4 regions of the Acetobacterium sp. KB-1 genome follow, and region 1 is predicted to be linked to each of the others. Evidence: riboswitches for the same ligand, from Rfam matches in the RefSeq annotation. Region 1 holds a riboswitch; each other region holds the start of a gene.
The links. A riboswitch is a leader RNA that binds a small molecule or an ion and turns the genes downstream of it on or off. The one in region 1 is predicted to bind cobalamin.

Region 1 (7,448 bases):
TTGGCAATCACCGTTGCCAGAACGATATTGGTGATCCCCGTTCCCAAAATCCCCACAATCGCAAGAATCAGCACCTCACTGGGGAAGGATAACATGATATCACAGATCCGCATAATCACATCATCAACCGTTCCTCTGAAATAGCCGGCAATGACCCCCAGGACAGTACCAATCAGAATGGTGACAATCATCGTCAGCACCGAAACGAGGATCGTCACCCGGCCGCCATATAAAATCCGGGAATAAACATCCCGGCCCAATTGATCCGTGCCAAATAAATGGGCCAGCGATGGGCCCTGAAACTTATCAATGATGTTCTGAGCGGTAGGGTCATAGGGCGCTACCAAGGGTGCCAGAACAGCCAGACCAATCACCAGTAAGAGAAAAAAACTAACCCCCATCGCTAGGCGGTCCTTTCTGAACCGATTCCAAAATCCTGCCATCTCACGTCTCCCTTCTTCTCGGATCAATCCAAACGGATCCCAGATCTACCAGTAAATTACAAAATACGAATAACACCGCCATGATCAGCACATAGGCCTGAATCATCGGAAAATCCCGATTGAAAATTGCTGTCACACAGAGCCGGCCGATTCCCGGCCAAGCAAAGATGTTTTCAATCACGACGGTCCCGGCAATCAGCTTGGGAATCGACATCCCCAGGGCTGTTAAGGAGGTTTGCAGGGAATTTTTAAAGACATGTTTCATTATCGTCTGTTCCTTTAAACCCCGTACCCGACCATAAAGCACATAATTCTCCCGCTTGTTCTGAATCATGTTGTTCCGAATCAACCGGACATAGGTGGCAATATATCCCAGTGACAAGGTCACCGCCGGTAGAATCACCGAAGCCGGAGACGTCATCCCACTGGTCGGCAGCCATTTAAGCTTCACGGCAAAAAGCCACATCAGCAGAATGCCCGCCCAGAAGCCCGGAATCGCCGTTCCCACAAAAACAATCCCCCGCATCGTTTTATCCGTGATGCTATTCTCTTTCACAGCACATAACACCCCGGCTGCCACCGAGATAATAACGATGATCAACAGCGAAACACTGGCCAGATAAAGAGTCGGCGGCAATGCCTTGGCGATTTCTTCACCGACTGGTTTGTTATTGGCATAGCTGTTACCAAAATCACCCTGAAGGGCATTGCTAAGCCAAGTCAGATAGCGGGTCATAAAAGGGTCATCGAGTCCTAATTGCTCCCGCATCTGGGCAATATTCTCTGCGGTCGGGGTGACCTCATTGACCCGAATGGCGACTTCGGCCGGATCACTGGGGCTTAAATTAATTAATATAAAGGCAAAAAAGGAGATTCCGATTAAAATCGGAATCATCCACAGGAGCCTTTTGACAATGTAATGCTTCATGGTCTTACTCCCCTTTATTTTTCCAGTTTGTTATTCATAACTACTTGGAAAAGTACATTTTTTCAAATGGTATTTCATATTGAGAATCGTTAAAGGTTACCCCATTTAAACCATCGATGGCCACCGCTTTGGTTTTTGAGTAAGAAATCGGTATATACACATACTGGTCATTAATATAGGTTAGCACCTCTTTGTACATCTCGGCCCGTTTGGTGTCGTCAGCTTCAATCATGATCTTGGTAATGGTTTCATCCAGCCACTGTTTCTTTTCCAGTCCAACCTGAGCCTGATAATCGCCATGGGCGGGAATTCGCCACGATGAAACATAAGATTGGGGATCGTAGGGGGTTCCCCATGACAAAGAATATTGAAGATCAAAGTCGCCGGTTTTCTGACGATCCAGGAAGGCCTGTTTTTCTTCTCCAAGAATATTCATCTTGATGCCAACGGCGGCCAGATCGGCTTGAATCGAGGCGGCAATAGTACCTTCCTGGGCATTTTTGGAATTATAGGAAAGGGTGATTTCACATTTTTGGCCATCTTTTTCGCGAACCCCATCAGTTCCCAGCTTCCAGCCGGCTTCATCTAATAATTGTTTAGCCTTTTCCTGATTATAAGAAATCGTTTTTAAATCAATGTTACAATAGGGGACCTCTTTTGATAACAGCGTATCCGCCTGATCTTCAGATCCGTTTAAAATTCCCTGAATGATATTTTCCTTATTGACCGCATATTCAATCGCTTCCCGAACTTTAATATCTTTGGTAATCGGTGAATTACTATTGATGAGAATCGCTCTGGACGCTATCGGTTCACTGATATAGGTTTTGTAGGCGCCTTCATCTTCCAGTTTTTTATACGAATCCAGATCAACCTGATCACCATCTGCTCCGAAGAGTAAATCTACTTCGCCGTTCTGAAGGGCTAATAAAATTGTCTGAGGATCTGGCATGACCTTCCAGTTAACGGTTTTTATCTTCGTTTTTTCGCCCCAATAATTTTCATTCTGGGTAAAGGTAGCGTACTGGTTATCAACATGCTCGGATAAAACCCAGGGACCGGTGCCAATATAACCACTCACGCCTTCTTCGGTGGTGCCATTAACAAAACAATTGGGTGAAATGAATCGGAACGGCCGGGTCAGACCCAACTCCACCAGGGTGGGGTAATAGGGTTGCTTTAATACCAATTTGTAAGTGTGCTCATCGACTACCACATTTTCCTTGATCTCATTGACCATATCCAGCCAGGCATGCCGTTCCAGATTTCCGACGATGGCATCCATATTCAGTTTGACTGCCTCGGCATTAAAGGCCGCACCATCCGTAAAGGTAACTCCTTTTCGCAAATGGAAGGTATATTCCAGTCCATCCGCAGAAATTTCCCAACTTTCCGCCAGTGCCGGCTTCACTTCGCCGTCTTCATTTTTCGTGAGACCTTCAAAAACCATGTTTTGAGCTGACATCTCACCCGAATACAGATGCGGGTTAATGTCCCGGATATCCTTGGTACAGGCATAATTTAATGCTTCTTTAGTGGAAACATCAGAGTTTGCCGAGGTGCTGCTACATCCTGCAAAAATACCGGTACACAGCACCGCGGCGACAAGTACCGCTAAACCTTTTTTTAACTTCATTTTCTTTTCTCCTCTAAACTACTTGTTTTATTTGATCAACTTCCAGTTTCATGCCATTGTCTTTTGTAGCAAAGAACCTGAGCTTTATCACAACATTAAAGATTTGTATTTTTGAGGAATTTTTTCCATAAAAAAACCCCACCATCTCAGAAAAGATAGTGAGGTTGCAAAAAAAGCCTGCTAAAAAAAACACCTCCTCTATCACACGTAGAGATTGAGTAATTAAAGCAGGCAGGTCTTCTGGCTAAAGCGTCAACATTACCTCCTGCCTTCCCATATCATGGTGGCATTCCTGGAGGAACTCTTCTCATACAGCGGCGGGACCGCGTGGGATTTTCACCCATCTTCCCTTTTCACCGACCTGTAATACATTGGATTACTGCCGGCACCTGTTTTATTAATATTCAATTTAATTATAAGCCGGTGTTTTAATAAAAAATAATCAAAACACTAAAAAACAGAAACAATCACTTGTCTTTCATTGTTTCTGTTTGTCATTTTAACACGTTTAATCTGCTTTCGCAATCTTTTTAAACCGATATGATATTCTTTTTAAGAATACCTTTATATGCCAGAGAAGTTTACCTATAAGATTGACTCAATGAGTTTTTTAGTATAATCCTGTTGAGGATTTATGATAATCTCATCCGGCGTTCCTTCTTCCACCACATGACCATGATGCATCACCAGAACCCGATCACAGACTTCCTGGACCAGGGCCAGGTCATGACAGATCATGAGTTGTGACATTCCCAACTCTTTTTTTAATTGCGTCAGCAGTTTCATAATTTGGGCTTGAACCGTCACATCAAGGGCGCTGGTTGCTTCGTCACAGATCAGTAGTTGGGGTTTGATGGCAATGGCTCTGGCAATGGAAGCCCGCTGACATTCCCCGCCACTGACCTGATGGGGATAGCGGTCGGTAAATTCAGGGCCTAATTCACAGATGTTGAGATATTTAATGGCTCTCACCCGGGCTTCCTCACGACTGATCCCTTGATTGATCATACTCTCCATGATGCCATCTCCCAGTTTAATCCGGGGATTAAAAGAATCCACTGGCATCTGAAAAACCATTTGAATGTCCCGATAGACCTCCCGCTGGGCTTTCCCGCTCAGACCAATAATGTCTTTTCCACCCAGTCGAATTTCGCCTTTATCAGCCGCTTCCAGACCGGTAATCATTTTTGCCACGGTGCTTTTCCCGCTACCGCTTTCCCCAACCAGAGCCAGACATTCCCCTTTGCAAAGATGAAAGCTGACATCATCAACTGCATGAATGCTTATTTTTCCCTTATGATAGGTTTTACTTAAGTTGCTAACTGCTAAAAGCTCACTCATCTTTCACCTTCTCCGAATTCTTGGGACGGCCTGAATCAACGCTCTGGTGTATGCCTCCTGGGGATCATCGATGACATCCCGGGTATCTCCATACTCCACCAGACGACCTTGACACATCACCGCTACCTTATCGGCCATGTAAGAAACCACCCCAATATTATGCGTGACAATGGCAATTCCGGTTCCAAATTCATCCCGTAGCGCCATCATCTCTTTGACAACCTGAGCCTGAACCGTCACATCCAGAGCCGAGGTGGGCTCATCGGCAAAGAGCAGATCGGGCTCCAGAATCATCGCCATCACAATCCCCACCCGCTGATTCATACCGCCCGATAACTCAAAGGGATAACTGTTTAAAATACGCTCACTATCTTTGAGATTAATCTTGTTAAACAGGGTATCCGCCCGCCTCCTCACCTCTTGACGGTCCTTAAAACCATGTTGTTCCATGGTTTCATAAAGCTGCTCACCGATCGTTCTTATCGGGCACAAGGCACTGCCGCAGTTTTGAAAAATCATGCCCATTTCCGGTCCCCGCATGGTTCTGAGCGCTTCAGCATCGAGGTCAATCACGTTCTGGCCTTTGTAAAAAATGTCGCCACGATTAACCCGGCCGGCGCAGTCCAATAAGCCCATCGTCGCCCTGATCAGGGTGCTTTTTCCGCTTCCCGATTCGCCCACTATCCCCAGAATCTCGCCCTGCTTCATCTTCAGGTTAACACCGGTGACCATCGGCTGTCCGTCATAGGAAATTTCTACATTTTGAAGTTCTAATAATGGTTGCTGCATCGTTTTATCCTTTTGATCGGAATTTTTTTCTCGGAGTTTTTTATGCTCAATTTTTTATGCTCGCATTTTTTATTCAGTGATATCCAAATCGGCGGTAATTTCGTAGTAATCGGATGGGTGGGCAGTAAAACCAGTCACTCCTTTTTTCATAACGAAGGACATTTTTAAATGCGATGCATAAATATAGGCGTTATCATTTAAAATCTGTTGTGCAATTCGAGTGGCTAAATCACTGCGTTTTTCGACCTCAAATTCATTTCGCAGCTCAGCAACCAGGGTTTCAACCGTATCATTATGGTAATGGCCGCGGTTGTAATCAGAATTGTCAACAACATGGGTGGTGAAATAGTATTGTGGGTCTCCGGTTGGTGCGGTTACAAAGGCATTGGCAAAAACATCATAGTCACCGGCTTTTAAGAAATCCTTATAGCTGTCAGTCGCATTGACTAAAACGTCGATTCCGACTTGCTTATAGGTTGCCTGAACCGATTCTGCCAGTAGCGGCAATTCCTGTCGGGAGGTATAGGTCAGCCATTTAATCGAAAGTTTCTGACCATCCTTTTCCCGGATACCATCGCCATCGGAATCAACCCAGCCAGCTGCATCCAGAACTTTCTTGGCCCCTTCGATATCATAGCTGGCGTCCTTAACTGCATCACCACCAAAGGTGAAGTTAGCTGGGAATGGCCCAACCGCCGGTGTTCCGTTTCCATATAGTAACACTGAAGTAAAGCCATCTTTATCGATACTCATGGCCATCGCTTGACGAACAGCATCATCCTTAATCACGGCTGAATTATAATTCAAAGCCGCCTGGTAAACTCTTGAAGTATTGGTTGAGCTAATGGTATAGTCATCGTTATTCTGAAACAATTCCAGGCTGGCATAAGGCAGACCCTGCGCCGCATCAATTTCGCCGCTTTGAAGAGCCATCGTCAGGGTATCGCCATCGGTGATACTCTTGACATTGACAGTACCAACCTTTGGTTTTCCACCCCAGTAATCCATATTGGCTACCAGATTAATTTCCGTATCGGTGATTGTTTTTGCCACATAGGGACCCGTTCCGACCACGTTTTTATCAGCAGTAACGCCGGCTTCCATATCGATAATACATCCATAAGGGTCACACAGGTAGTTGACCAATGCCGGAGACTTGATTGCAGTTGTGATCGTAATGCTTTGACCATCAGCGCTAATGGATTTGATTTGCAAGTCTTTGGGCGCTCGATCATGAACAGCGATCAGATTATCCAGACAGGCTTTAACCGCTTCGCCTGTCATTTTCTTGCCATTCGAAAAGGTTACATCGTCTCTTAAATTAATTTTTACCGTAACATCGTCCAGCTGCTCAAAATCGGTAGCCAGCCAGGGTTCCAGTTCCATCTTTTCATTGAATTTAAACAGCGTTTCACCGACACCATAACGCAGTGTCGACCAGCCGATATATGATTCATGGGGGTTCATTCCCACATTCGAATTACCCACACTGTAGGCCACCGTTCCGTAATTAAAGACCTTTTCTTCCGCACTTTTGGTGCTGCCGGCGGTTCCACAACCGGACAACATCCCGGCAACCAAAACACCGGTTAACATTAAGGTTAATACCTTGCTCTTCATTTTCATTTTTTCCTCCAATTCAATTTCGCTTTTTTTGATTTGGGATCCATCACATCTCTGAACGTATCCCCCAGTAAGTTAAATAACATTACCGCTATAAAAATAGCACAACCTGGTGCTAGAATTACCCAGGGCGCTGTTTGTAGCATACTCCGCCCGTCACTCATCATTGAACCCCACTCAGCAATCGGCGGCATGGCGCCAAGCCCTAAAAAGGATAAACCAGCCAGCTCCATCATCATGGTGCCAATATCCAGGGTCGCAGTGACCAGAATTGGGCCGGTGATATTTGGTAATATATGTTTAAAGACAATCTTTGTCGGTCGCGAACCACTGAGCTTTGCCGCAGCTATATAGGGCATATTTTTAATGCCTAAAACCTGTCCCCTGGCCAGCCTGGCAAACTTTGGCCAGGAAATACAAGCCAGTGCCACCACCGCATTGATGATCCCACCGCCTAATACGCCGGCCACCGCAATGGCAAAAACCATCCCGGGAAAGGCCAGAAATATATCAGACACCCGCATAATGAAGGAATCCACTTTTCCACCCTTATAGCCACAAAACAACCCCACCAGAGTTCCGACAACCATGACGATGCCAACCAGTAGCAAGGCGGAGTAAATGGTAGTTTGCCCCCCCATAATTACCCGGGATAACATATCCCGGCCATAGCGGTCAGTTCCCAGCA
Region 2 (7,448 bases), 1.8 Mb from region 1:
ATCTAAAAAATAAACTGAGCAAGAGCAATCTGCTAAGTTCTTTCTCCGTTAAAACACTGTCGATTATTTTTGACACCATGTCCAACAATTTGGGGACAACATATGCCATCAGTTTCTGGACAGAATAGGTTAGTAGCAACAAACAGCCTCGCAAATCTGGATTACAGTAATCAAGAAAACAATGTTCGGTTGATGATAATCAAGTCAGTATAGCTTACAACTATACCAACAATGACGGTAAAACGGCCTTTGCTAAGTGTTCGTCTAATTCTTTTTTAGTGGAGGCAATCCGTACCAGTTCAAGGTGCCAATTAAATTAGAAATTATCGGCATCTAAAAAAGTGGTTTTCTGAAAGAATAAAGCAACTTTGACTTTTTTTTCAATAACTTCTACCATTTTTTCTTACTAGGTATATTAAATTTTAATATAATTCTGGTTTACGATAAGAAAAGTAATCGATCTTTTTATTGAAATCATTTTCTTGAGATACTGTATAAACTAAAAATGAATTGTTTTTCAAATTTTCTTTCACACAAATGCCATTACCATTAACAATTTGAATGCCCCCATAATAATTCGAACAAATCATACAAAAATTACATTCATAAGCTCTTGCTAACATATACTTTGACCAATTCTTTGCTCTTTTTTGTGAATCATAGGGTGTTTTAAAAGGAGCAATAATAATTTCCGCTCCTTGTTCCTTCTGCATGATACTCATATCCATAATATGTGTATCCAAGCAAATCTGAATTCCAAAGGTATACTCTTTGAATTTAAAAACATCAATTTTATTCCCTGCAGAAAATATTTTTCGTTCATTTTTTCCTAGATGAACCTTACAGTAAAGATAGTCTACTCCATTTGGAAGCGCTACCCTTTGTCCAATATAATATTGTTCTTCTTTTTTTATAATTAATCCATAACTAACGGCGGTATTATAGATTTTTGCTAATTCTTTTATCTCATTCGTATACCTTATCAGCTTTTCTTCTTTTTCTATCGTATTAATCATACTCATTTTGCTACATAAAAACAATTCACTAAAACACACTAAATCTAAGGTTGGATTTTTTTTTATTGCATTGGCTATAATCTCATAATTATAGCCAAGATCTTCTTCCGATGGAATAAGCGATGATACCCCTATTTTAAGATCTTTTTTCATTAAACAACTTACACCCCATAAATTTTGTTTTGTAATTCTTTTAATCCATCTAAATATCTTAAGGTTGCACTTGAAATAAGTTTTTCATCAATAATATATAATTCGCCCTCTATAACTGCTTTAATTTGAGAAAATCCTGGTCTTGCCTCAATTGTTTCAACTGATATCAACTTGTTCATTGTTCCTTCTTGTGCAATATAGACATCAATTTCATTACTCTTTGATAATAAATTTTCTTCGCCAAATTCAACAACTGTTGCACTACCATCACTTTCGATATCTTGCGCAATGTTATTTAACCCAATTATAGTTAAGGCTTTTCCAGCAAAGGAATCTTGCGTTACCGTTTTAAATTTATCACCAATACTTTCAAAATAAGCTGTTTTTCTAGGATCAATTCCTTCTCCTTTTTTTTGTATTTCATCAATTTGAGAATGGAAGTTCTCTAATAACGCTTCTCCTTCCGCATCTTTTCCAACAATCATTGCTAATCGCGTTATATAATTATCAAAATCATCGAACTTGCTACAATATAAATTAATAACAGGTATCCCTGCATCTTCAATCGCTTTTACATAATCTGGATAACGTTCAACAATCATTGTTCGTGCGATTACAACATCTGGATCAGCTGCAATTAACAATTCCGGATCATCTTTATAACTAAATTGCTCTTTTTCTAAAACTGCTTCAGGATAATTATCGCTGGTTCCTACCCCGATAATTTCACTATCTAGACCCATTGAAAAAAGATTTTCAGTATGTGCTGAATAAAGTGATACAACTTTTTTTGCTGGCTCACTCAAAGAAATTTCTACACCACTATCATCAATAAATCTTATTTCTGAATCCCCTGTTGTTTGAACCGCTTCTGTCGTTGAACACCCTGTCAACCCCATTAGTCCTGTTAATAACACACAAAATAATGCCACTATTGCTTTAAATCGTTTCATTTTCTTCTCCCCTTTTTTTACTATTCTAAGACCAAAGAATGATTAAAAAAATCACCTTTGACTTTAAAAACATCGTATAATGTTTGACTGGTTAATACCTCTTCACTTTTACCACAATCATAAATTCCATCATGGTTTAATATAATTAATTCATCACAATATTTTCGTGCTAAGGATAAATCATGAATAACCATGATCACTAATTTACCTTTCTCAACTTCCGAACGCAATTGTTTGAAAAATCTCACCTTATAAAAAATATCAGCATTTGATAATCCTTCATCCACTAAAATCGCATTACTTTCTTGGGCTAATACTTTGGTAAAAAACGCACGTTGTACTTCACCACCACTTAATTGTGTTAACGGTTTATCGCAATACTCACTTAAATCATTTTCTTTAATCCGTGTATTAATAATTATGTCATTATCTTCACGACTCATACTATCATGAGCATAGCGGCCCATTGACACCAATTCTTTTAGAGTATACGGAAACTTTACAATTGTACTTTGTCTCATATATGATAATTCTTTCGCCATTTCTTTTTGAGAATAATCACCTAGTTGTTTTCCCTTGAGTAGCACTTCCCCAGAATTCATTGGAATATCTCTTGAAATAACATTAAGTAACGTCGATTTCCCAACCCCGTTTGGTCCAATAATCCCATATAAAATATTAGGATGAAACTCAATACTGATATCATTTAGGATTTTCTTTTTACCATAACTCACATAAATATTTTTCATATTTATCATCCTGCTTACCTCTTTTTCATAATAAAAATATAAATAAAAAACGGCCCTCCAACCATGGTCGTTAATACCCCAACTGGTATTTCATGTTGCAAAACAGTTCGGGTTATAGTATCAGCTAATAATAAAAACAAGGCCCCTAAAAGGGCACTCATTGGCAATACTTTACGATTATCTGCGCCAACAAAAATACGACATAAATGTGGTACAACCAAACCAACAAATCCAATAATGCCACACAATGATACTGCAAATGCGGTTAATGTGACAGCTGTCAATAATAATAAACGATATACAAAATCATAAGCAATTCCAACGGATTTGGCCTCTTCTCTTCCTAATGTAAGAATATTTAATTCTTCCATATACCGGGATGCTATAAAATATCCAATCGCAGTAATAACCGCAACAACACATACTTTTTCAATAGGTTTTGATGCTAAATTTCCCATCAACCAATAGACCATTTCAACAACATCTTCATCTGCTAAACTCTTTAATAAGCTAATTCCTGCTGAAAAAATGCTTCCAATAATAATTCCAGCTAAGATTACATTAGCCGAATCCAAGGTGCCTTTTACTCGTGATAACCACATCACAATTGCAATTACAACATAACTAAAGACAATTGCCAAAATCTGAATTGGCAGTGCCACCCCAAAGGCAATATTAACGTAAATTGCCAAACATGCTCCAAAGGCGGCTCCTGATGAAATTCCTAAGGTATAGGAATCTGCTAAAGGATTTTGGAGTAAGCCTTGTAAAATTACACCACTTGACCCTAATGCGCTTCCCACAAATATCGCCGCCAACACTCTGGGAAAACGAATTTTATAAAAAATCGTTTTCCCAATCTCAGAATCTATTTCCGTTAGATTCACTTTACCAACATTTATTGCAAATAGCCCAAGTCCAATCAGTCCAATTATAAGAATCAAATTAATCCATTTACTTTTCATAAAATATTTCCTGCCATTATTCACATTCCTGCTTTTTTATTTATTATTAATGTCAAAAATAGCTTTATTTTTAAACGATTAACAACCTTTATAGATATTTATCAAAAAAACTCTTAGTTTCTACTAAAAACTAAGAGTTTATATGTTATACAATAAAATCATCTCCATTACTTGTAGAGTACTTGTGATACAATAATAGGCAGATATTCTGACTCAAGCATTCCCATTTTTTCACCTTCCCAGTTTCCCAGTGGTTTATTGAAAAAACTAAACTTTTACAGCGGCAAGACCGTGTAGGATTTTCACCTAACTTCCCCTTTTATTAATCGTTCAGAAACGATTATCCTATTACAATTATTTAATTACTCTTATAATAACATAATTGTAAAGTATTATCAACATATGTCAATAACATTATTTTTTAATTTTAACTTTCTTTCAAAAAATACAAAAGCCACCTCATCACAAGGCGGCCTTAATTGTATTAATATTTGAGTTTTTATTTGTCTAAGCACGCAAAAAATAATACAATTTAGCGTAATGCCATTTACGCTAAATTGTATTATTACGCTAAAAAGTATAAACTACTATATTTATAGCTTTCTAAATTTTTTAAATATTTCGTTCAGATGATTTTCTAATATAACGTCAACTAGAAAGTGACCCAAGGGTGTTACAATTTCATTGTAGCTGAACAAAGATTAGTATCAATAATATCCGAAAATAACCCTTCCTGAGAAAAACGATTCAAAACAGCAACCTGTCTTAGATCGTTTTTCTCAATTTTTTACAAAATTTGTTTCTGATTAAGAGCCATGCTTACCCCTCCTTCATTTGCTGACTTTCTGTCAAGGCCTGAATAAACTTGCGGATCGCCGGGCTCTTATCTTCTTTCCGGCAGGCTGCGATCACATCAAATCGGTACTGATCCCCTTTGAGAGGAATGCAGCGGATCCGGTCATTGGCATAGAACTTGAGCTTTCCGGGAATAATCGCCACTCCATCCCCGGCTTCGGCCATCAATAAGGATGAGCTGATACACTCATAACGGAGCATCTTATTCGGGGGTATTTTTTCGGCGTTGAAAACCTTATTCATATAGGTTGCATAGCCATTGAATTTGTCATTGGCCGGCAGCAGAATCCGCTGTGAAAAGAGTTCATCAATGGCCACACTTTTCTTTCTGGCCAGCGGATGGTTTTTGCTGACTGCCACCCGCAGCACATCGGGATATAATTTATAAGTATCGCACCAGGAACTGAGCAGCTCCTGGTCGAAATCGAGGGTGATAATAACATCGACCTCATTGGTCTTTAATTTTTGCGGTAGATCGCCATAATCGCAGGAAAGCAAAGTCAGTTTAACGTGGGGACAGGCCTGTTCAAATAATTGCGCCGATGGTCCCAGAATTTCCCTGGTGTGGGCATGGAGATAACCGATTCGTAATTCCATTTCAAGCCCGGCGACGGCCATTTTTACTTTTTTCATGCTCTCATCATACTGATTGACAATAATATTGGCCTCGGTCAATAAGATCCGGCCAATCACGGTCAGTTCCAAATGGTGGTGGCTTCTGGTAAATAAAGACGCTCCGACTTCTTCTTCCAGGGCGGCAATGTGCTTACTCAATACTGATTGGGTAATAAACATTTCCTCTGCCGTTTTGCTGAAATTAAGATTTCTGGAAAGCGCAATAAACTCTTTCAATAAATCAATTCGCATCGATTTTTCCTTTCCTTTTCCAGATTAAGCTGCTGATGAGCTTGTAGGTCCTCTCATCAGCAATCGCCGCGGTTAACGCGATCGCCTGAAACATCTGGAAACTTTCTCTCTTTATTCTACCTGATTAATAAATTTCCGGCAAGAAACCTTCATTTATATTTAATCTTATATTATTCGTCTTAAGCTAAAGAATACAAGAAGGACTATTCTATTTTGGAATAGATCATGGTCTTTTTTGAATTTCACACTAAATCCGCCGAATGATATAATTCGTTTACAATGATAAATATTTAACAAAATACTTGTAATTATTTATCCACATTACAATTAAGAGGAGAATTACTTATGAACCTGAAGTACCCCAATCTTTTTTCCCCCATCAAAATTGGAAACATCACCTACAAAAACCGGATTTTTTCGGCACCGATCTCGTTGCAGGAACTGTCCCCGGAACTTACCTTAACTCAGGAAAACATTGCCTTTTTTGAGCTGCGGGCCAAAGGCGGCGCTGCCAATGTTACCGTTGGTGTTGCCAATGTGCTGGACACCGGTCGTGGTCATACCAAGGAACTGGCGCTGGATAATCCTCTGATTATGCCATCCCTGACCCATTGTGCCCGAACCATCCGACGCCATGGTTCAATCCCCAGCATTGAACTGTGCCATGCCGGAATGTTTGCCGGTCTGCCCAATCTGGAAAATCCCCATCCCACCAATATCCCTTATGGACCGCTTTATGAAGTAGCCGCAGATGGTACTGTCGTACGCCCATGGGATGAAGGAATGATCATGGAATTAGTGGAAGCTTTTGCCAATGGTGCCCGCCTGGTTAAAACCGCTGGTTTTGAAATGCTAATGGTGCATGCCGCCCATGGCTGGTTGCTGAGCCAGTTCATTTCGCCGACAAACACCCGCTGCGATCAGTTCGGCGGCAGTTTTGAAAACCGCATGCGCTTCCCGGTAATGGTCTTAAAAGCGATCCGCGAAGCCGTCGGACCGGGCTTCCCGATTGAATTCCGAATGAATGCCGTGGAGCTTTTTGAAGAAGGCCATGGTTTGGATGAAGCCATCGAAATCGCTAAATACGTTCAGGAATATGTGGATATCATCCACGTCAGCGCTGGTAATCAAAAAATCGGCGAAACCTTTGTCCGTACCCATCCGGATATGTTCCTGCCACATGGTGTCAATGTCGAATATGCCGCTGCGATTAAAAAGCATGTCAACATCCCGGTAGCAGTAGTTGGTGCCATTACCGATCCGGACCTGTGCGAAGAAATTATCGCTTCCGGCAAGGCCGATATTGTAGAAATGGCCCGTGGCCTGATGGCTGATCCGTTCCTGCCGCAAAAAGCCATGGAAGGCCGTGATCAAGACATCCGTAAATGTATGCGCTGTCACGTCTGTTTTGACACCATCATTATGACCCGTGATACCGCCTGTGCCCTTAACCCGGTTATCGGAGAAGAAGAACTGTACTTCTCGCCACCAGCGGCCCCAGCGAAACTTAAAAAAGTCCTGGTTGCCGGCGGCGGTCCTGGCGGTATGCAGGCAGCCATTACTGCGGCCGAACGCGGTCACAACGTGATTCTCTGCGAAGCCACCGACAAATTGGGCGGCCAGATTCTTTGCGAGGCTCATGTTGATTTCAAGAAAAACTATTTTGAATTTGGCCAATGGTTAATCCATCAGCTGGAACAACTGGATAACGTCGAAATCCGCTTAAACACCCGAGTTGATGCCAAACTTGTTGACGAAATTAAACCAGATGCCTTAATTTGTGCCCTGGGTTCGGACCCACTGGTTCTGGACATTCCTGGAATTGATGACGAACGTGTCATCTATGCCGCAGAGCTGGCCAAAGAAAATCCGAATATCGGTCAGAAAGTG
Region 3 (7,448 bases), 590 kb from region 1:
GTCCAGAGAAAGGCCCGATTGGATCCGTTTAAAGCTCAGACCACAGAGTTATCTTATGCCGATGTAGTTGAAACGGCTAAAAATGAAACCGGAAATAAGGTCAAGATGACGGGACGGGTTTATCAGGTTTATGAAAACTTTGAAAATCAACACTACTTCTGTGATTTTATCATGGATTTAAACGATGATCCTAATCAAATGGTACAGGTCTATTATCGCTTAAACTCTGGAGAATCCCCCTTTGTTGAAGGCCAAATGGTAACCGTATGGGGAACTGTTGAATACCTTTATACCGACACCACTGATGATGGTCAGCAATACTCCATCCCCAATGTGGAAGCCTGGAGTGTGGAATAAATTTTAGCGATACAAAAAAACTCCCCGTCATGCAATGGGGAGTTTTAACGTTATCGATAAGAACAAATCTGACAGTCGAATTTCAGATCGATTTTGAAATTGGGCTACTTTGATTTATAATGGGAGTTAAGCGGCAACAAAGCGGCAACAAAGCATCAGTGTTTTACTTTGCCCACGGTCAGAAAAGGATAGGATGGTTCGGTATGTATAAAATACTAATTGTAGAAGACGATCAGATTATAGCAAAAGCACTAAAAAATCATTTGGATAAATGGGAACTTGAAACCCAAATCGTTGCGGATTTCCATCATATTATGGATGAGTTTGTGGCCTATGATCCGCAGCTTGTCCTTTTGGATATCTCCCTGCCATTTTTTAACGGCTACCATTGGTGCAGCGAAATCCGCAAGCTTTCTAAGGTGCCGATTATTTTTATTTCGTCGACCAGTGATAACATGAATATTGTTATGGCAATGAACATGGGCGGCGATGACTTTATTGCCAAGCCCTTTGATCTGGCGGTGGTGGTGGCAAAGATTCAAGCTCTGCTTAGGCGGACCTACTCCTTTCAGGGCCAAGTAAGCCTACTGGAACATAAGGGCGCGATTCTAAATCTTAATGATGCCAGCATTATCTATGTGGATCAAAAAGTGGAGCTAAGTAAAAATGAGTTTAAAACCCTTCAAATTTTACTGGAAAATAAGGGCAAGGTGGTCTCTCGGGATGTGATTATGAAACGGCTTTGGGACAGCGACTGCTTTGTGGACGATAACACCTTGACGGTAAATATTGCCAGGCTGCGCAAGAAATTGGAAACAGCCGGGCTGGCCGATTTTATTGCCACTAAAAAAGGCGTCGGCTATTTAATTGGGGATTAATCGAGGTGTAAAATGAAAATATTATTTGTATTGGGTGCTTACTTGAAAAGTCGGATTAAGGTAATGGTCGCCTTTGTCTTATTCATACTTGTCTTTGCCATGGTATATGCCCTGTATTATTTGCCGCTGGAGCCGATTGTTTATAGTACTGAACTGGTTATGGCTCTGGCCGTTGTTTTTGCCGGTCTGGATTTTGTGCAGTTTTATCAAAAGCATCAGCGCCTGACAGAGGCGATCAGTAGGGCCACCGCTGGGGTGGGGGAATTACCAAAGCCTCGGGATTTGCTGGAAGTAGACTATCAAACCCTGACCCGGGTATTGGCGGAGAATCGGGCTGAGCTGATCTCCCAGTTCGATAACCGGCAAACGGATATGATTGACTACTACACCTTATGGGCCCATCAGATTAAAACCCCTATCTCAGCAATGGGACTGTTACTTCAGACGGAGGAAGGTGATAGGGAACGCACCAGCACCTATGCCCAGGAACTTTTCAAAATTGAACAATACGTCGAGATGGTGCTCCAGTATTTAAGGCTTGAAAGTATGTCATCAGATTTGCTGTTGGTTGAGTATGATTTGGCAGACCTCATCAGACAGGCGGTGAAAAAATATAGCATTATTTTTATCAATAAAAAAATATCGTTGGAGTTGGAAGAAATGAATTGCCGTGTTCTAACCGACGAAAAATGGCTGATCTTTGTTCTGGAACAGATTATTTCAAACGCTCTGAAATACACCAATCAGGGGAAGATATCCATTTATTTGGATGAACATTCAGAAAAAAACCTAATTATTTCTGACACCGGTGTTGGAATCAGAGAAGAAGATATTAAACGGATTTTTGATCGGGGCTTTACCGGTTACAACGGCAGAATGGATAAAAAATCTACCGGCATCGGTCTTTACTTGAGTCAGCAAGTATTAAATAAGCTCTCCCACGTAATTACTGTAACCTCCCAGGTGGGAAAGGGCACCCGAGTCAGCATTGATCTGGCCACTAAGCGGTTTGAAGCCTTATAAGACAACCTTACAAAAGTGTAAGATTAGAAGTCGAAATGTAAGTCGAAGCGATGGCAGGGCAGCTGCGTTTCCTTTATACTTTAGTTGTCGATAAGAAAATTTCAAATCATAGAGGGAGAAAAATAATGCGATTACTCGAAGTAAAGAATTTAAAAAAGATCTATACCACCCGGTTTGGCGGGAATCAGGTACAGGCGCTGTCTAATGTTAGTTTCTCGGTTGAACAGGGCGAATACGTGGCCATCATGGGAGAATCCGGTTCAGGAAAAACAACCCTGCTCAATATTCTGGCATCGCTTGATAAACCCACCAGTGGGGAGGTGTTTCTGGACGGTAAAAATATTGTCACTATCAAAGACAGTGACATTTCGGCCTTTCGTCGGGATAATCTGGGTTTTGTCTTTCAGGACTTTAATCTTTTAGATACCTTTTCGATTCAGGATAATATCTTTTTGCCGCTGGTATTGGCTCAGAAAAAATTTGAAGAAATGAACAGCCGGATTAAGCCCCTTTCGCAGCGATTAGAAATCGAGGAACTGCTACAAAAATTCCCCTACGAGGTTTCCGGAGGGCAAAAACAGCGGGCCGCAGTGGCCCGGGCACTGATTACCGAGCCCAAACTGGTGCTCGCTGATGAACCCACCGGTGCCTTGGATTCCAAGGCGGCGATGAATCTGCTAAAGATCTTTTCAACCATCAATGACCTGGGTCAGACGATCCTGATGGTTACTCACTCAGTGGCAGCAGCCAGTCATGCCAACCGGGTGTTATTTATCAAAGATGGCGAAATATACAATCAGATCTATCGGGGTTCGATGAGTAACGACGACATGTATCAGAAAATATCCTTTACCTTGTCGATACTGGCAACCGGAGGTGAGAACCTTGAATAAGTTTTTTTATCCCAAGTTGGCGCTGGTCAATTTAAAGAAAAACGGGAACACCTACATCCCTTATATACTGACTTGTATCGGATCGATTATGGCTTTTTATACCATCGTTTCAATCCAAAGCAATAAGGGATTAGACGCAATGCAAGGTTCGGAAAGCTTGAAAATATTATTATTCCTCGGGATTATTGTTATTGGCATTTTTGCGGTGATCTTTCTCTTCTATACCAACAGTTTTTTGATTAAACGACGAAAAAAAGAACTGGGATTATACAGTATTCTGGGAATGGAAAAGAAGCATATTGCCAGAGTGTTATTCTATGAAACGCTATTTGTGACGGTAATCAGTTTGAGTTTAGGGCTCCTTGGTGGGGTCCTGATTGGGAAACTGATGTTTCTAATCCTTCTTAACCTTGCTCATATTAAAAGTCCACTTGCTTTTAAGATTGATCAGATGGGTTTGTTATATACGACGGTTGTATTTCTGGCTATTTTTGGCTTGACCCTATTAACTAATTTTTTGCAGGTAAAGCTTACCAACCCCATTGATTTATTAAGAGGTGGGGAGCATGGTGAAAAAGAACCAAAATCTTCATGGCTGATGACGCTCATCGGCGTGATTTCGCTGGGAATTGGCTATGCGATTGCTTTATCAGTGCAAGATCCCATTGAAGCGATACTGCTTTTCTTTGTGGCCGTTATTTTTGTCATCATCGGAACCTATGCTTTGTTTACAGCGGGGAGCGTCACACTGCTAAAATGCTTGAAGAAGAATAAAAAGTTCTATTACCAGTCCCGAAATTTTATTTCAGTTTCCGGGATGATTTATCGAATGAAACAAAATGCTGTCGGTCTGGCTAATATTTGTATTCTCAGCACCATGGTATTGGTCACGATCTCCACGACGGTATCCTTATACATCGGTCAGGAAAGTATGCGGCGGGATTACTATCCCATGGATGTGAGCTTTATTGGTGCGGCTGAAACCACCGATTTTTCGGAGATTGAAAAAATTGTTGTAGCCGAAAAGACCAGTGCCAAGGTGGAAACAACAAATGAACTGTCTTTTGATATGAGTACCTTTACGGCCTTTAAGGAGGGCAGCCATTTTCTGCCGGATATGGTAACGGATGAGAACTTGGATCTAACGTATTATAATACGATCAGTAAGATTACCACGGTACCGCTAGAAGATTACAACCGGATGACGAATCAAAACAAAACCCTGGCAGAAAATGAAGTAATGATTTTTTCAGCCGGTGAGAATTACCAGGAACAAACCGTGGTTTTTGGCGAAAATCTGTTTTTGGTGGTTGAACAGCTCGAATCAGTGCCGATGGACTTCAAAAAGAAATTGATTACCGGAAATAGCTATTATATCATTGTCAATGACGAACAGATGATGTCGACTATTTACACGGCCATGAATGCCAATAAAGACAATGCTGACAGTGAGTCACCAGCGATTCATCACGCCATGATGTTTAATCTCAGTGGCAGTGAAGATAATATTAACCATTTTTCAAAACAGGTGAGGGCTTCGGTTAGTCAGCTCAATCCGGATATTGAGATAAGAAATATTTATGAATCACTGGCAGAACTTTATGGAATATTTGGTGGTTTTTTATTCCTGGGTGTATTTCTGGGCTCCCTCTTTATGATGGCCACGGTGTTAATTATCTATTTTAAACAGATTTCTGAAGGTTATGAAGACAGCGAACGGTTTGTCATTATGCAGAAGGTGGGGATGGATAAAACCGAGGTTAAAAAAACTATTGGCAAGCAGATCTTAATGGTATTTTTTCTGCCCCTGGCCGGAGCCATCATCCACGTGGCTTTTGCCTTTCCGGTTATTACTAAAATGTTAGCCGCCTTCCGGCTGACCAATATACCCCTAATTCTTTTATGCACGCTTGTGGGGGTTGTTGTTTATGCTTTAGTGTATACTGGGGTTTATCTACTCACGGCCAGATCCTATTATAAGATGATTCATTAATAGTTACAACGATTGGTTAATAAGAATCCCTCCCAGTTCATTTAATTAAAAGATCAGTGTTGCCTATCGTAATAGGGGCAGTTAATGGGCCTTATTGAAGGTTTGTAAAAAAATAGAGGGAGGCATCAAAGCTACATGTAAAACTGCTTTTAGCCTTAATTCACTTAAAAAAAACTGTACATTTATCGTATCCATGTTATAATATAACCACAATTAAATAAAAATGTAAAAAATCATTTAGGATGAAAAATTTCATTGAGGGAATCTGGTTAGAATCCAGAACGATCCGGTCACTGTAATTAGTTATGTCTCCTTAAATTGGCCACTGGGCACGTTTTGTCTGGGAAGGCGAGGAGAATAAAAGCTATAAGTCAGGAAACCTACTAATATGATGTACTAAAGTGTCCTTCCAGGGAAAAGGGAAGTTAGTAACATTAACAAAAGTTGGTTCTTGGTGTGAATCATAGAATTGATGGATATGTGTAATGATAAAACCTTTTTTCCCATAGTATTGTGGGGAAAAGGTTTTTTTTCGGTAAATTATCATAAAATGGAGGTTAGCATGGAGAAAATGAAAAAAACCATGACCGTTGTGGGAATCGCGTTTTTAATGGTTGTTTTGGCTGCCCAGCCTGTAAACGCTATGCATATTATGGAAGGCTTTTTACCCATTGGTTGGGCTGTTTTCTGGTGGGTGCTAGCCCTGCCGTTTATCGCCTTCGGACTCTATCAGGTTGGGAAGATATTCAAAGACAAACCTGAGCAAAAAGTTCTTTTAGCCATAGCAACGGCTTTTACCTTTGCCTTATCAGCGTTTAAACTGCCTTCGGTAACGGGGAGTTCTTCTCATATGACAGGGATCGGCTTGGGCGCGATCCTCTTGGGACCCTTTGCCACTGTAGTAGTTGGTACCATTGCGCTTTTGTTTCAGGCGCTGCTGCTGGCTCATGGCGGGCTGACAACTTTGGGTGCCAACGCCTTTTCGATGGCAATTGTCGGATCTTTTGTGGCTTACGGGATTTACAAAGGGCTGTCAAAAATCAATGTTCCCAAAGCCTTAACCGTTTTTTTAGCCGCCTTTATTGCCGATCTGGCAACCTATGTAACCACCTCCATCCAGTTGGGACTAGCCTTTCCGGACCCGGTCGGGGGGATTGTAGCTTCCGTTGTTAAGTTCTTAAGTATTTTTGCGATTACCCAGATACCACTGGCAATTATCGAAGGCATTTTAACCGTACTGGTGGTTAACGCCATTTACCAATATAAAGAAAAGGGGATTATTTCAAATGAAACTCTCACCGATAACTAAGGTTGTTCTGATTTTATTAATTGGCGCACTGATTATTATCCCTCAGATTGCTTTGCCGGACGCTGAGTTTTCAGGCGCAGATGATGCTGCTGGAACAGCCATCACCGCAATCGATGAAAATTATGTGCCCTGGTTTGAAAGCTTGTTTGATCCCGGCGAGATGGAAGAAAACCTATTCCTCTTCCAACAGATTTTAGGTGTCGGCGGTCTGGGAATCTGCTTTTTCTACCTTTATAAAAAGTCGAAAAAAAATGAAAAAGCCGATAAATCAGTGTAAATAGTAAGATAAAGCAGTACCGACACTTGTTACATCATGTTGTGACCTAGGGGTCAGACCCTGTGCATCAAGGCGGACACGGCGGGAGCCTGTCCGAGCTTGCAGTATACATCAGATTAACAATTGGTCGGTACGGGAGTTTGTCACCAACCTGAAGTCCGGCGACTTATATAAATATTAACTGCATCTTAGAAGGAGACAACCATGATTGATCGTTTTGCCCATACCAATAAACTAAACAATGCCAATCCTACTGTGAAGGTAGTGGTTTCGTTAGTCATGCTCCTTTCGGTTTTCTTCATCAATGAACCCCTGTATATGGCAGGGGTTTTTGGTGTTATGGTGGGGTGTACCCTATTGTGGGCAAAAATTCCGGTGCGGATTTATCTGCATACCCTGATTTTTGACTCCCTCTTTATTATCCCCGGAGCCCTGGCGTTATTGTTTACCATCGCCAGCGGAAGTCGTGGTAGTGGTGATTATTTATTTGCATTTAACTTTTTTCAGTTTACCATCGGTATCACTGCCACCAATCTGGTGCTGGCCAGCCTGGTTTTCTGTCGAGCGATGGCAGGAGTTTCCTGTATGCTTTTTTTAATTTACACAACCCCGGTGATGCAGATCGCCGGAGTCATGAAAAAAGCCCATATCAGCAATACTTTTTTAGAAATATTTGTTTTAACCTACCGCTTCATCTTTGATTACTGGGATAAACTTA
Region 4 (7,448 bases), 320 kb from region 1:
AACATATACCAATAAGATATAAAGGAGTCCTTAAAATGCCAGGTAGAGATCGGACCGGACCGGATGGTCAGGGATCAAAAAGTGGAAAAGGATTGGGACGTTGCTCGGGAATTAACGCCAAACGCCGTGGAAAAGGTTGTGGCTGCGGTTGTCGCAGAAGTTCGAAAAGCAAATCGACGCATGAACCTGAGAATCTTGATGAACCAGGTCAAGCAACTGATCAGCAACGTAAAGAAATCGAAGGAAATTAATACGGAAGGGATGTTTCCAATTGAGCAAGAATGGAAACCGGTGAAGGCATGAAAATTGTAACATTAGCTGAAAACACATCGGTGTCTGAAGAATTCAAAAATGAACATGGATTGAGTTTATACATTGAAACCGAAACCCATAAATTGCTATTTGATGTGGGTGCCAGCGGTCTGTTTGCAGAAAATGCCAAAAAACTGGGGGTTGACCTTTGCGAAGTGGATACCCTGGTCATTAGTCATGGTCATTATGATCATGGTGGTGGTTTAGAAACATTTCTTAAGATCAATGATAAGGCCGCAATCTATATCAATGGTCAAGCCTTTGAAAATCATTATTCTAAAAGAGCAGACGGGGAGGCCTATATCGGTCTGGATCAGGAACTGTTTTCTAATCCGCGCTTTATCTTTTTGGCAGCGGATTTCGTCATCGATGATGCTTTGTGCATTTTTTCAAATGTTCAGGGAGAACGCTGTTGCTCTACGGCCAACGCTGACCTGCTGATGGAAAAAGATGGGCTACGGATGGCAGATGATTTTTGTCATGAACAGAACCTGATCATCCGGGAAAGAAATCAGGTCGTGCTGGTGGCAGGTTGTGCTCATAAGGGAGTCGTTAATATTCTTGATCATATGGCATCAAACTATGATATGCAGCCGACTGTTGTCATTGGGGGATTTCATCTTTATAATCGCACCCGAAAAAAACCGGAGGCAAAAGAATTGATTGAGGAAATTGGTAACGAACTCAAAAAAACTGCGATAATTTATTACACCTGCCATTGTACTGGGAAAGAGCCTTATCAAATCCTAAAAATGATGCTGGGAGAACAGGTTAATTATCTGGCAACCGGTAGCCGGGTTATTATTTAAAAATAAAAAAGAACAAGGAGAAAATGATGAACAAAGTAAAAGGAAATATGAAGTCGTGTTTAAATCCAGTGGCTAAGGTGTTGGTATCTTGTCGGGGATTAAATGGCGAAAACAATGCCCTGGCGGTGGGCTATTGCGGAAACTGCAGTTATGATCCGCCGATGGTCATGGTCGGGATTGTACCCTCACGGTATTCGTATCATCTGATTAAAGAGTCCGGCTGTTTTGTGGTGAATCTGGTTGATCAAGCCTATGAAGAAACCTTTAAATATTTGGGTAGCCACAGCAAACGCGATGAAGATAAGCTGGCGGTGATGAAGGTCAATTTAGAAGAAGCTAAATTTGTCAATGCTCCGATTCTTGCCGATTGCCCAGTTAATATTGAATGTAGCATTGTAGACTCAATTGTCACCGGTTCTCACGAAATGTTTGTCGGAAAAATTGAGTATGTCCACGCCGATTCAAAAATGGTCAGTGACGATGGCTGTATTGATTTTTCACAGATAAAATTCTTATAAACAGATCAGAATATAGAGTTTTGTGGTTGACATAAAAAAATTATAATGGTATTATGTCAAAAACGTGTTAGTGGTTTGTAACATAAAAACACAGACAACTTATTGAAAACGTTAGCCTAAAAAATTTTGGGCGTTGATTTTATCAAATGAGTTTAATTTAATAACTTATCATTCAAGGTGCCGATCATGAAGATCGGAGAATAGGGAAGCTTAGAAAGCACGGACCCACCACTGTGAACAGGGACGAATTCTTAAAAAACCACTGGGCTAAAGCCTGGGAAGGTGAGAATAGGATGAACTGTTAGTCAGGAGACCTGCCTTGATTTAAAAAATATGCCAGGGGATGATTGGCCGCATGATTTAGAATACCTTGAGATGGGAAGGGTTTCTTTTATTAATAAAAGAAGCTCTTTTTTTGTTTGCCCAGGGTAAGCGATTAAAGAAATTAAAAGCGTTTAAAATAATGAAAAAAGAAAAGAGGAGAAGCGATGACTTTTGAGGAAAAATGGGTTGACAACAAGAAAAAGACGGATCTAAATGAAACCCAGCAGTTTTGGGATGATCGGGCTTCGGAGTTTAATGAGATGGGAAAGAGGGAAATGGCTGATGATCCGGTGCTGTCGCTTTTAAAAAGCAAGGATGCTATTTTCCCGGGAGCGAGAGTACTGGATATCGGATGTGGTGCTGGGCGCTATTCCAAAGAATTCTTAAAAATGGGCTGTGAAGTAGTGGGGATTGATATTTCCCCTAATATGATTGATTTTACAAAGGAAAATGCTGCCAGTGTAAAGGCTGATTTTTTTACGTTTAAGGTTATGCCCTGGGAAAAGGCGGATCTGGCCGCAGAAGGATGGGAAGGCTATTTTGATCTCGTTTTTGCTTCTATGAGCCCAGCTATTAGCGGCCCCGAGGAATTAAAAAAAATGAATCAGGCCTCCAAAGGCTATTGTTTTATGAGCGGACACCTGATCAAAGAAGATAAAATTGGAAATGAACTACGAGTGGCACTGAATAAAGAAAACCGCACCGCTGACTACCGGAATACCTTATATTACGCCTTTAATATATTATGGGATATGGGCTTTTTTCCGGAGTTTCGACATAGTGAGAATCAACAGACAAAGATTTGGGAGCTGGAAAAAGCAACCAATTATTATGCCCATATGTTAAGGGCTACCGATGAAGAGACAAAACAGACGATTCGGGATTATCTTAAGAATAAAAGCAAAGACGGACAGATTGAAGATATAAACTATTCCAAAAACGGTCAATTGCTGTGGTCTGTTCTGTCTGCTCAAATAGACGGGAGATAAAGATGCTAAAAAAACCAAGTGCCGTGATTGAGGTGGAGGGCGACAGCCTGGAATTATACCAGAAATTCACGGGCAAAAAAACCGTGTTGATTCTCATTCTTTGCGCTTTGTTGCTGGTGGTAGCCATTTTTGCCATGAATAGTGGGGCCATGGAATTGGATCCCACCGACATTGTCAAAACCCTGATGAGCATTGGTACCGAAATCTCTAGTGTAGTAGTATGGCGGATTCGTCTGCCCCGAGTTTTGGCCGCGGTTATTGCCGGTGCAGGTTTGGCAGTGGCCGGATGTGTGATGCAAAATAATTTAAGAAATCCGTTAGCATCGCCTTCTACCTTGGGGATTTCCAGTGCAGCTGCCTTTGGTGCCAATATCGCTATTATTGTATTGGGGGCTGGGACGGTGCAAAGCTCGGCAGCGCAGCCGATTATTGTCAACAATCCTTATCTGGTAACGATTTTTGCCTTTGCTTTTTCCATGGGAGCGACCATGATAATTTTGCTGCTGTCCCGAATGCGCAGTTTTTCGCCGGAGTCTATTGTTCTGGCAGGGGTGGCACTGAGCTCTCTTTTTGGAGCAGGCACCACCTTGATTCAGTATTTTGCTGAATCAGTGCAGATTGCTGCCGCTATCTTCTGGACCTTTGGGGACCTGGGTCGGGCTGGCTGGACAGAGGTTTATATTTTGGCTGCGGTGGTGGGTCTTGCGATGATCTACTTTATGATGAAGCGTTGGGATTATAATGCACTGGACAATGGTGCCGATGCCGCTAAGAGTTTGGGGGTCAATGTCGAGCAAACCCGATTTGGCGGGATGCTGGTATCATCGATGATTACCGCAGTGACGGTATCATTTCTTGGTGTGATTGGGTTTATCGGTTTGGTGGCACCACAGATGGTCAGGCGGATAATCGGCGGGGATCATCGCTTTCTGATTCCCATTTCTGCCTTAATGGGGGCGCTTTTGTTGCTGGTCTCGGATACCTTTGCCCGAACGATTATTTCCCCCATTATATTGCCAGTGGGAGCAGTGACATCATTTTTAGGGGCACCCCTGTTTTTGTATCTCTTACTTAAAGGAGGTAAACGTCGTTGAATTTACAAGTTGAAGGATTGGCTTTTGATTATCCTTGCCAAAACGTCTTAAAAGGGATCTCTTTTTCCATGAAGCGCGGGGAATGTTTGGCGATACTGGGAACAAATGGCGCCGGGAAATCGACTTTGCTTAAGTGTATTAACAAAATCTTGAAGCCCCAGGGCGGGAGTGTCTTAATTGATCAGGAAAATATTAAAGCGTTTAAGCAGAGTGAGCTGGCCCAGAGAGTGGCTTATGTTTCTCAGAGTAATCAAAGTACAACCACGACAGTTTTTGATTCGATTCTGATTGGTAGAAAACCTTATATCAAATGGGATGTGGGGAAGAATGATTTAAATATTGTCAATGAGACCATCAAGATGTTAAATTTGGAAAAATTTGCATTAAAAAATGTCGATGAGTTAAGCGGCGGCGAATATCAGAAGGTGTTAATTGGTCGGGCATTAGCCCAGGAAACTGATGTGCTAATGCTGGATGAGCCAACGAGCAGCTTGGATCTAAAAAATCAATTGGAGGTGCTTCAATTGATCAAAGAAATTGCCTACCTTAAAAATATCACGGCGGTGGTAACTATTCATGATCTGAATCTGGCATTACGCTTTGCCGATCAGTATATTTTACTAAAAGACGGTGTTATCCATGCTGCCGGTGGGAAGGAGGTTATTACCGAAGCAAATATAAAAGAAGTATATGGGGTAGACGTAACGGTTGAGCAAGTCAACAATCGTTCGGTTGTGGTTCCAATATAAAAGAAGCGAGGAGAAGCGATGAAAAGAAAACGAATATTAGCTCTGGTGTTGTCGGCGGTGTTGATTTTAATGATGGCGGGCTGTTCTACCGAAGGGGGGACAACGGCAGATGAAATGATCACGGTTACCGATACCTTGGGTCGGACTGTCGAATTAGCAGGACCAGCGGAAAAAATTGTGGCAACCGGAGTTGGGGCCTTACGTTTATATACCTATGTTGGTGATGTAAAAAAAATTGTCGGAATTGAAGGCATTGATCAAAAGTCGTCAGTGGGCAAACCTTATGTTATTGCCAACCCCAGTTTTACCAGCCTGACCACAATTGGGGCTGGTGGTCCGAATAGTACTCTCGATCCGGAACAGATTCTTAAGGTTGAGCCGGATGTTATCTTTACAACCCTGGCCACCGATACTGCGGCAGCAGATGAACTTCAAAACAAAACGGGTATTCCGGTAATTGCTTTGAGCAGTGGTTCTTCGGGATTGTTTGATGATACTCTTTATCAGTCGTTGGCAGTTATTGGCCAGGTTATGGGGACCGACGAAAGAGCAACGGAAGTGGTTGATTTTGTAAAAGGTTATGAAGCTGATTTAAAAAAGCGAACAGAAGGGATCGATGATGGTGCAAAGGTAACCTCCTATGTTGGGGCATTGGGATCTAAAGGCGCCCAGGGAATTGAAAGTACCCGAGCTTTGTATCCGCCTTTTGTGGCTGTTGGTGCAATAAACGTTGTGGATCAGACGGGAAAAACCGGTAGTATGATGATTGATAAAGAACAATTGCTGCAATGGAATCCCAACAAGATATTCATCGATTTTGACGGGATTGAAAAAGTGAAAGCGGATATGTCGACAAATCCGGAATATTATCAAAGTCTCAGCGCTTTTAAAAACAATGATGTTGAGATGATTCTACCTTATATTTTATATGGAACAAATGTTGAAGTCGCCATTGCTGATGCTTATTCAATTGGAAAGGTGCTCTATCCAGATCAGTTCAAGGATGTCGAGCCTGGTGATATTATGGATGAAGTGTCAATGGAATTATTAGGTGCCAAGGTTTATGACCAGATGGTTAAAGATTATGGTGCTTATGGAAAATTGCCAAAGTAAATGATTGTCAAAAATGGCCGGAATGGGGCTGTCGGGAAATGACGATTTTAGCCCCTGATTAAAAAATTTAACGAAACCCGCATGATAAAATGGGATAGGCTTATCCGGAATCATGCGGGTTATTGTTTTTTGCAGAATTGTTTTTATTTTGAGGCAGCACAAAAAGAAAGTCTGACTTTTTGAGTTAAACTTTTTTCTAGGCGGCGTTCTGTTTCTTTTTACCAACGAATTTCTCAATCTCCCGATGGATAAAACGATGATATTTATTAAGATTACGTCCAAAAACGTACAGCTGAAATTCCTTTTCAACTTTTTCACGGGAGCGGTAGTTGAAGCGCCTGAAGTTATTATTTTCCTTGATATCACCAAAATGACCTTCGGTCTGAATGGAACGGATCTGTCGATTAATGATGCCTTTTTCAGAACGAATATTTTCATCCGATTGGGCCTTGAGGTCCTCCCATTTCTGATTAACCTTCATCACTTTATTTTTATCCGTATCCTTTATCGGGTCGTAGCGATAGAAGCACTCCGCTTTAAAATGGCATCCGCTGCAGTCGTCACAGGCGTAGACCTCAAATTTTCGTTCATACCCTTTTGTTATTCCGGTTTCTGTCCGGATATGGGACAAGAGCCGTCCATCGTGACAGCGGTAACAGCGGAGACCACCATGCATTATCACGGACATATTGTAATGCTTCCCGATATCGTTATTCCAGGCTTTTGTTTTCATTTTTTCATGAGCCTGCAGCTTGATGTAACTGCTGATATGATTTTCTTTCAGAAAATCAAGATTTTTTTCGCTGCTGTAGCCACTGTCTGCCGTCACTTCTTCCGGATAGCATCCGAAAGCCTTCCGGTGTCTGTCAAGAACCGGAATCATGGTATCATAATCAGTACGATCATTGCTTATATAGCTGTGGATAATAAAGTAATTCTCCACGGCGATCTGGACATTATAAGCCGGTTTGAGCTGTCCGTTTCGCATATGGTCGTCTTTCATTCGCATGAAGGTTGCCTCGAAATCTGTTTTTGAATAGCTGTTGCGATCAGCGCCCATGATTTCAAAATGGTTTTTGTATTTCATCAGGCGTTCGCCGCAGCTTTCAATGGCTTCGTAAAGTTTCTGAAGCTCGGATTTCCGTTGTCCCTTCAAAACGGTAAACAAAATGTCTTCACCTTTTGCGATCGTGGTCAGATTTGTCTGTAGCTTCAGCAGTTCAAGGGGTGAGCAGTTTTCAATGGTGATGATGGCCTTGTTCGGAACTTTCTTTTCCCCGTGAAGTTTACGGTTACGGTTTTTTTCAATGACAGTTTTTACCCGCTCAATGCCTTCGATCACCAGCATCTCTTCTTTGCAAAAACCATATTTGTCGCCATATCCGCCGGATTTGAGCAATGCATTATAGGACGCATACAGTGTTTTGATCTGATCCAGAAGATTGGCCAGATGATAGTTGATGCTTCCCCGCCAGACAAAGGTATAACGGTTGGCATTCGCTTCAATCTTTGTGCCGTCAATAAAAAGGGCTTTCAGGGA

Region 2: another riboswitch for cobalamin. It lies ahead of DOZ58_RS03905 (iron ABC transporter permease); the one in region 1 lies ahead of nikA (nickel ABC transporter substrate-binding protein).
Region 3: another riboswitch for cobalamin. It lies ahead of DOZ58_RS09575 (energy-coupling factor ABC transporter permease); the one in region 1 lies ahead of nikA (nickel ABC transporter substrate-binding protein).
Region 4: another riboswitch for cobalamin. It lies ahead of DOZ58_RS13705 (bifunctional 2-polyprenyl-6-hydroxyphenol methylase/3-demethylubiquinol 3-O-methyltransferase UbiG); the one in region 1 lies ahead of nikA (nickel ABC transporter substrate-binding protein).

The regions. Positions count from the first base shown of each region.
Region 1 is NZ_CP030040.1:2,635,354-2,642,801, forward strand. It holds gene opp1C (nickel/cobalt ABC transporter permease) at 1-443, opposite strand, end outside; gene opp1B (nickel/cobalt ABC transporter permease) at 445-1,371, opposite strand; gene nikA (nickel ABC transporter substrate-binding protein) at 1,412-3,007, opposite strand; cobalamin riboswitch at 3,220-3,415, opposite strand; gene DOZ58_RS12185 (ABC transporter ATP-binding protein) at 3,593-4,348, opposite strand; gene DOZ58_RS12190 (ABC transporter ATP-binding protein) at 4,352-5,137, opposite strand; gene DOZ58_RS12195 (ABC transporter substrate-binding protein) at 5,207-6,763, opposite strand; gene nikC (nickel transporter permease) at 6,760-7,448, opposite strand, start outside.
Region 2 is NZ_CP030040.1:831,198-838,645, forward strand. It holds gene DOZ58_RS18645 (hypothetical protein) at 1-2, opposite strand, end outside; gene DOZ58_RS03890 (nitrilase-related carbon-nitrogen hydrolase) at 423-1,169, opposite strand; gene DOZ58_RS03895 (ABC transporter substrate-binding protein) at 1,178-2,122, opposite strand; gene DOZ58_RS03900 (ABC transporter ATP-binding protein) at 2,143-2,871, opposite strand; gene DOZ58_RS03905 (iron ABC transporter permease) at 2,886-3,836, opposite strand; cobalamin riboswitch at 4,017-4,200, opposite strand; gene DOZ58_RS03910 (LysR family transcriptional regulator) at 4,656-5,558, opposite strand; gene DOZ58_RS03915 (FAD-dependent oxidoreductase) at 5,904-7,448, shown strand, end outside.
Region 3 is NZ_CP030040.1:2,048,144-2,055,591, reverse strand. It holds gene DOZ58_RS09600 (hypothetical protein) at 1-357, shown strand, start outside; gene DOZ58_RS09595 (response regulator transcription factor) at 561-1,235, shown strand; gene DOZ58_RS09590 (sensor histidine kinase) at 1,248-2,258, shown strand; gene DOZ58_RS09585 (ABC transporter ATP-binding protein) at 2,384-3,151, shown strand; gene DOZ58_RS09580 (FtsX-like permease family protein) at 3,144-5,144, shown strand; cobalamin riboswitch at 5,366-5,547, shown strand; gene DOZ58_RS09575 (energy-coupling factor ABC transporter permease) at 5,716-6,453, shown strand; gene DOZ58_RS09570 (energy-coupling factor ABC transporter substrate-binding protein) at 6,431-6,730, shown strand; gene cbiQ (cobalt ECF transporter T component CbiQ) at 6,935-7,448, shown strand, end outside.
Region 4 is NZ_CP030040.1:2,957,284-2,964,731, forward strand. It holds gene DOZ58_RS13690 (DUF5320 domain-containing protein) at 36-251, shown strand; gene DOZ58_RS13695 (MBL fold metallo-hydrolase) at 300-1,121, shown strand; gene DOZ58_RS13700 (flavin reductase family protein) at 1,145-1,639, shown strand; cobalamin riboswitch at 1,798-1,976, shown strand; gene DOZ58_RS13705 (bifunctional 2-polyprenyl-6-hydroxyphenol methylase/3-demethylubiquinol 3-O-methyltransferase UbiG) at 2,128-2,952, shown strand; gene DOZ58_RS13710 (iron ABC transporter permease) at 2,955-4,046, shown strand; gene DOZ58_RS13715 (ABC transporter ATP-binding protein) at 4,043-4,795, shown strand; gene DOZ58_RS13720 (iron ABC transporter substrate-binding protein) at 4,814-5,908, shown strand; gene DOZ58_RS13725 (IS1182 family transposase) at 6,105-7,448, opposite strand, start outside.